DNA from 2 places in the Curvivirga sp. genome. Region 2 is predicted to be linked to the other one. Evidence: riboswitches for the same ligand, from Rfam matches in the RefSeq annotation. Region 2 holds a riboswitch; the other holds the start of a gene.
What was found. A riboswitch is a leader RNA that binds a small molecule or an ion and turns the genes downstream of it on or off. The one in region 2 is predicted to bind thiamine pyrophosphate.

Region 1 (3,714 bases), 2.0 Mb from region 2:
AAAGACGCGCGCTAAAAGGCTTTTATTTTGTAGGAATTTTAAAATGCTTTCCTGTCCGGTTTGATAGGAAATTTCTGTTTCACTTTGTTTGCCAAAACGTACAAGAATAAAGCTTAAAATCGCACAGATCGCCAATTGTAACCCGGATAAAGTAACCGCACGGACCATATCAAAATCAAAATGAAGGGCTTGGTAAATCGCCACTTCCAAGGTAGTCGCCCTTGGTCCGCCCCCAAGTGATAGGATAATGGCAAAACTTGTGAAACATAACATAAAGATCAAGGCTGCTAAGCCGGGCAGGGCAGATCGCAAGGCAGGTAGCTCAACCAATCGAAACCGCTGCCAAGGCGTGAAATTTAACTGGATCGCAGATCGCCATTGTTCTTGTGGAATATCATTCAAGCGGGACAAAAGGCTGCGCACCGCTAAGGGCGTGTTGAAAAAGACATGGGCCAAAAGGATGCCGAATAATCCATAAAGATAACCTTTGGTTTCAATGCCAAGGCTTCGCATCATCCAGACAATATAACCGGAATTCCCATGTACCTGTATAATGCCAAGGATGGCCACAATGACCGGCATGACAAGGCAGAGACCAAAATAAGTCAGGATGATCCTTTTGCCGGGAAAATTATGGTAATAGAAAAATCGTGCTAACGGGATTGCAAATAGAAGACTTAATCCCATGGAAAGGGCCGCCTGCCATAAGGTGAAAACCAACACCCTTTTGATATAGCGACTTTGTAAAACGTCAAAGAAATTATAGCTTTCGGCCTGTAAAGCCAGATGAAAAAAAGCTGTCCCCAAAATGGTGATCAATATGCCAATGGATATCAGCAGCAAGAGTGTATCACTGCCAAATTTGGAGTTGTTATAAAAGATACGCATTTCAGGGACGCTTGTTAAGACTTACATCACAGGCTTATTGGCTAACGGCTTCCAACCATTCATCAACCCAGTCACTGTTATTCTTTGCCACCTCTTCGGATGAGATAGACAAAGAAGTTTCTGGATAATGGATTTTATCTTTGGCAAAAGCCGCTGGCAATTCCCCCGCATCCGCCACAGGCAACATCCAGTTTGTGGTTGGGATGATGGATTGGAATTTATCAGATACCATAAAGTTCAGGAACTGATCTGCCAAAGTGGGATTAGGCGCATTTTTCAATTTTGCTGCCACTTCGATTTGCTCATAATGGCCTTCGCTGAAGGGCGCAGATTTATATTTAAACTCGCCTTCTGCTTCCATGTGATAGGCTGGTGAAGTGGTATAACTCAACACCATATCGGCTTCCCCTTCCAGGAACATACCATAAGCTTCGGACCAGCCTTTTGTGGTGGTGACGATTTTCTTGGATAGTTTTTCCCAAGCTTCGCCTGCTTGGTCACCATATACGGATTTTACCCAAAGCAATAAACCAAGGCCAGGCGAAGAAGTGCGCGGGTCTTGGATCACGATAGACACATCAGCGTCTTCCACTAATGACTTTAAGCTTGTTGGTGGGGTTGTTTTGCTTGAATCATACACAAAAGCAAAATGACCATAATCAAACGGAACAAAAGTTGTGTCACTCCATCCATTAGGCAAGCTCAGTTTGGAAAGGTCTGTTGCACTTTCGCTAAAAAGCTTGGTGTTTTTTGCACGGGAAATCAGGTTTTGATCAAGGCCAAGAACGATATCGGCTTTGCTGTTTGATCCTTCAAGACGTAAACGACTTAAAAGACCAACCGCATCTTCGGTGGCAACCCATTGTAAGTCACATCCGCATTCTGCTTCGAATGCTTTTTCCACTTGTGGGCCCGGTCCCCAATCGGATGTGAAGGAATCATAGGTATAAACGGTGAGGACATTGTCATTGGCATTTGCCAAAGCAGGGGCCAAAGCCAAGGCGGCAACGGCAATAGATTTCTTAAATGTTTGAGATAAGCTCATTTCGCGCTCCATTAAGGTTCCTGTTAATAAGGACCCAATTTGGTTAATGGGTAGCGGCGGTCTTGTATGAAATTTTCAGAATTGGAAAAACTCTGTGATTTCCTCAATCCCTCCGCCGGAATTACCCGGTTCAGGTTCAGCGGGTTTTCGAAGAAAGTTTTCGAATCTCAGCTTGTAAAGCACCCCGTTGAGATCAGCAGAATTTATGCGGTTTTAGATTGAGAATCAAGATGCCTCAGGATCAAAACTCGTTTCAAATGTGGATTTTAAGGCCATATCCAGATCATGCATGGTAACGGGCAATCCCAAATCAACCAAAGAGGTCACGCCTAGTTTCTCATCCCCGATGCCACATGGTACGATCCCGCCAAAATGGGATAGGTCCGGTTCCACATTAATAGAAATACCATGGAAAGTGACCCATTTACGAAGACGCACACCAATGGCGGCAATTTTGTCTTCATAACCATTGCCACGATCTACCCAAATGCCAACCCGGCCTTCGCGTGTTTCACCAACCACATTGAACTCTTCAAGTGCGTTTTTAACCCATCCTTCCAGATGGGCGACAAACCAGCGTACATCGGGATTACGCTTCTTTAGATTCAACATCACATAGGCGATTCGTTGACCCGGACCATGATAGGTATATTGCCCACCACGCCCCACGTCATAAACTGGAAAACGATCAGGGGTGAGTAGGTCTTCACGCCTGGCACTGGTGCCTGCAGTATAAAGAGGTGGATGTTCCAGAAACCAGATGCATTCCGGCGCTTTACCGGCCTGAATATCGGCCACACGTTGTTCCATAAAGGCGGTGGCGGTTTCATAGTTTACATAGCCGTCTTTGCCATCCAGCCCGTATTTCCATTCGATTTCTTTGTTTAGATCGCTAAAATTTTCAGTCATGACAGCATATATAGGAAGAATGGGCTTGATTAGCCAGCCCCCTTTTGTTATTCACCACCCGTCTCAAGGATTTGGGACTTCTACCAAGCCTGATAGAGTTATTTCTAACAAGGCAAATGCGATGCGGTCGTGGCGGAATTGGTAGACGCGCAGCGTTGAGGTCGCTGTGGGTTAATAGCCCGTGGAAGTTCGAGTCTTCTCGACCGCACCATAACTCCAAAGAGTTCAAGAACCCCGTTCAGTCCAACCTGAAGCGGGGTTTTCTTTTATTCATGCATATCATTTTTTACTTTTATGATTGATGGACTTCCTCTAGGTATTTCCACAATGGATTGGGGGAAGGGTATGCCTAAAACAATTAGATTATTTTGCCTGTTCGGATTGATGGTGATAGCGATTGGCGTTGCTATTACGGTGCTTAGTTTCACAGATGTCATTTCACCTTTAAATCATCCGAGGCGATTTCTGCTCACACATGTGGCATTATTTATACTTATATTGGGAATTAAGCGGCGAGGTTCTTCATTCTTGAGCTTAATTTATACGCTTCTATCTGTACTGATTATATTTCCGCCAATTTTCAGATTAATGGATTTGTCCGGTAATATTCCACTGAAAGAAGTTTTACGTTTGCTGCAGATGATTTTAGGAAGTGCAGCGTTATATTGTTTATATGCGCAAGATAGTCGCAACTGGGTTTTGAAGAAGAGTCGATTTAGAGAAGTATTACTTTCCCTCTTAACTTATCCTTCCTGGATCAAGAACGCGATTTATAAAAATAAAAATGCGAATGAATATGGCTGGTTAATGCATCCAGGAGAAGCGTCGGCTCTTTCTCAGCAATCAGGTTATTTTGTAAGCGAGCAGAATGA
Region 2 (3,714 bases):
CATTGACTGACAAGAAGAGATGGCTACCCTCATGGTTAGTAGCTCTACATTCCATATTCACCAAATTTTTGTCTCGTAATAGAACGGACTGTAACTTGCGTCGATCGGTTGCATGAAGCAGGCGGTTAAAGTTTACTGCTTGTGACTTAAAGTCATCTATATCTTTGAAACCAAATATCTCCGCAAAGGACGGATTGGCATTTAAGATATCTCCATTCGCTCCCATTGCGAAAATACCTTCTACAGCATTTTCAAAGATACGCTGGTATCTTACTTCTGCGCGGTTTTGTTCTGTTGTTGCTTTCTCCCGCCGTATGATTTCATCTTGTAGCATCTGATTGCTAAGTTTTAGATCCTTGGTGCGGTTTTGAATTTGCGTTTCAATACGACGTGTTCGGATTAAACTAGTGATGAGGTAGCTGGTTAAAAGGACAGTTGCAGTTAACCCAATTAAAAGTACGACAGATGCTAAAAAATCTCGCCCAGATAGGCCCTTTGCTTCTGTTCTTTGGAAAGCAAAAGTAATATGGTTTTGTGCAAAATCTAAGACGGTTTGCCACATTACGTCTTCACGCAAGTGCATTCTTTCAACAGGATGCGTTGCGAAGGTTTGCATATAAATACCTTGATCAATAGTTACCTGAAAACCAAACCCGGTATCCGAATTGAGTGAAGGTGGTGTTAATAGATCATTTGTTAAGACTGCAACGGATGCAAATCCGACAAGTTTTTGCCGTCTTTCTTGAATACTGGGATGATTTGAAAGAGCAACATATATAGGCATATGTAACCAAAAGCCGTACTCTGCTGTATCGCTGATCGTCAGTGGTTTGATATCGGACATCATTAAATGTCCTTCATCAATAGCGATGTTTAATTCCCTATCTTTTTTGGCTTGGGCAAATAAATCAAGTCCTTGGATATGTCCGCTATGATGAACCGGTTCTACATAAACGATCGGCGCATATTTAAACCTAACTGCTGCAGATGGATTATAGTCTTCTCCAGGGTCACGAATATCAAAGTCAAATAGACCTGTTTCCCGAACCTGCTTAACAAATGAGCTACGATCTGAATGTTTTACAACGGGTGACCATGCAACGGCTTGTATTCCTAGTTCATATAAATCTTCAGGATTGTTGAAGCGTGCAAAGTCCTTACGGGACAAATTGGGAGCCATTTGGATCAAGCGATCAATGGACTCAATAAAGCTTTCGGCTGTATGAAATCTTTTCTCTACAGTTTTTAGATAAAATTCTGCATCTCGAATAAATGAAGATCGATCTTCCTTGATAATTTGTTTCTGGATGCTTTGATAGGCGATAATAGAGACCAGAAACCCGCATGAAACGACAAGAAATATTGAGAAAGATATCAATTTATTATTGCGTATAATTTGCAAAATGTCTTTCATATCAATACTTTTTAACAAGTTCATCATCTCTGGTGAATAAGATACATCTCAACTTTCTGTAATGCGAGTGATTATTATTAACCTGTGTTCTTGTCAAGAAACAATGGGAAATATGCCATGAAATTGCCTTAATTAAGGCCTTGGAAAGACATGTTTCGATACCAATATCATAGTCATTGAGATTTCCCCTCTCATAAGAGGTTCTTATTCCCCTCAGCGGAACCTCACCCTGAAAAGAGTTTGATTCGATCCATACAAACTCTTGTGATCCTAAAGATCACCTATATGCAATCAAGGCCGTTGGTTTTCATACCAGCGGCCTTTCTTTTTGTAGAATTCGCATAAATCTGAATGCCTTGAAATTGCCTTATTTCAACTCTTGGAAAAACAGATAGGACTTCCAATATCTAGTTTATTGAGACTTCCCCTCTCATAAGAGGTTCTTATCCCCCTCAGCAGAACCTCGCTCCTGAAGAAGAGTTTGATATTGATCCATTTGTCAAACTCACCACGATCAACCAAAGATCGTATTTGACGGCTACTGGTCCCCCTTACCGGTAGCCGTTTTTATTTGTTGAAAAAAAAAATAAGAAAGATTATTATCCAGATGTATCTCAACGGGGTGCCTTGGTGCAAAGGCTGAGAGGTGTCAAAGGATGCTGACCCGTAGAACCTGATCTGGTTAAGACCGGCGTAGGGATTGAGTCAGCAAAAATACATATTTCATGTCCAGTCTGATTTTATTCACACCGCCTGTCTTTCGATAATGGCGGAGCCTGAATTTGTTTGAAAAAGAACTGGAATATTTGCTGAGGCAAATCAAAGTAGAATCGCCGAAAGTGCATTGTCTGACCAATTCTGTGGTTCAGAATTTGACTGCGAATGCGTTGCTCGCGGTTGGGGCTACGCCAAGTATGACGATTGATCCGGATGAAGTGACTGATTTCACGTCGAGCGCGCATGCCTTATTAGTGAATTTAGGGACATTAGATGCCAATCGAAAGGAAGCCATTCTAAGGGCTGTCGAAACTGCGAATGAGCAAAATATCCCATGGATACTTGATCCTGTACTCATTAATCGTGCACCTAAACGTCTTGCATTTGCAAAAGAACTTCTGTCTTTCAAGCCAGCTTTGATACGTGCGAATTCACTAGAAATAGCCGCACTGAATATACCTGTCGATGAGTTGTTGGAAATGACAGATGCTGTTATCGCCATCACTGGGAAAGTCGATGAAGTTTTTGCCTTGGATCCAAATGGGGAAACGCTTTATGCGCCAATAACGGGAGGGCATGAAATGATGGCCCATGTGACCGGACTTGGTTGCGCCGGTACTGCAGTAATAGCAACCTATTTAGGGGTAAGTGACAATCGGTTCGAAGCTGTTTGTGCTGCATTGGAAATGATCGCTAAGGCTGGCGAATTTGCGGCTCTCCATTCTGCAGGCCCAGCTGGTTTCCAAACAATATTTATTGATCAACTTTACAGTTTTTATAAAAGAGGTTCTATCAATGGGTAAGAGCTTTGATCCACGTTTGTATTTGGTTATCGGACCAGAAAACTGTGTACATTATCCGATGTTGGAAGTCGTGAGACAGGCGTTGGAAGGCGGTATTACCCTTATACAATATCGTGACAAACATAGTGATACAGACACACAAGTTCAGAATGTTGTTTCATTGATGAACGTAGCGAAAGAGTTTCAGATTCCAGTTTTGGTAAATGATCGTCCCGATGTTGCAAAAAAGGCTAAAGCGGATGGAGTGCATCTAGGTCAAAGTGATGAAGCAATCCAGCAAGCACGTATGTTGTTGGGGGATAGCGCGATTGTTGGTCTAACCGTTAAAAATGAATCTCATATCAAAGCTGCACCAATTGAGTTGTTGGATTACTTGGGAATAGGTGGAGTATTTCCCACTGAAAGTAAAGTTAATCCTGACACCCCACTTGGTGTGAATGGGTTATTGGACATGCTCAAAGTTTCTAGGGCTAATGGCGATCTGCCAACTACTGCTATTGCAGGTATTGATGAGAGCAATTGTGAAGCGGTCGCTGCAACTGGTGTAAATGGATTAGCAGTGGTTTCTGCCATATGTGGGCAGGTTGACCCAATGAAAGCGACTCAACGGCTAAGACAAAAGATTGACCCGTTTTTCCAAAAAGGAATAGAAAAATGACAAATAAAACCGCAATCGCCTTAACCATTGCAGGGTCAGATAGTGGCGGTGGAGCTGGTATTCAGGCTGATTTGAAAGCCATGTCTGCTCTAGGTACTTATGGGGCTTCTGTTATCACTGCA

Region 1: it holds a riboswitch for thiamine pyrophosphate, as region 2 does, so the genes downstream of both, thiB (thiamine ABC transporter substrate binding subunit) here and ACOQOA_RS05680 (hydroxyethylthiazole kinase) in region 2, are expected to answer to the same signal.

What each region holds. Positions count from the first base shown of each region.
Region 1 is NZ_CBDCOT010000009.1:2,062,197-2,065,910, forward strand. Features, by position in the region: gene thiP (thiamine/thiamine pyrophosphate ABC transporter permease) at 1-888, opposite strand, end outside; gene thiB (thiamine ABC transporter substrate binding subunit) at 923-1,933, opposite strand; TPP riboswitch at 2,024-2,130, opposite strand; gene lipB (lipoyl(octanoyl) transferase LipB) at 2,159-2,809, opposite strand; tRNA gene ACOQOA_RS15200 (tRNA-Leu) at 2,966-3,053, shown strand; gene ACOQOA_RS15205 (hypothetical protein) at 3,188-3,714, shown strand, end outside.
Region 2 is NZ_CBDCOT010000009.1:28,340-32,053, reverse strand. Features, by position in the region: gene ACOQOA_RS05685 (bifunctional diguanylate cyclase/phosphodiesterase) at 1-1,414, opposite strand, end outside; TPP riboswitch at 2,023-2,131, shown strand; gene ACOQOA_RS05680 (hydroxyethylthiazole kinase) at 2,197-2,934, shown strand; gene thiE (thiamine phosphate synthase) at 2,927-3,592, shown strand; gene thiD (bifunctional hydroxymethylpyrimidine kinase/phosphomethylpyrimidine kinase) at 3,589-3,714, shown strand, end outside.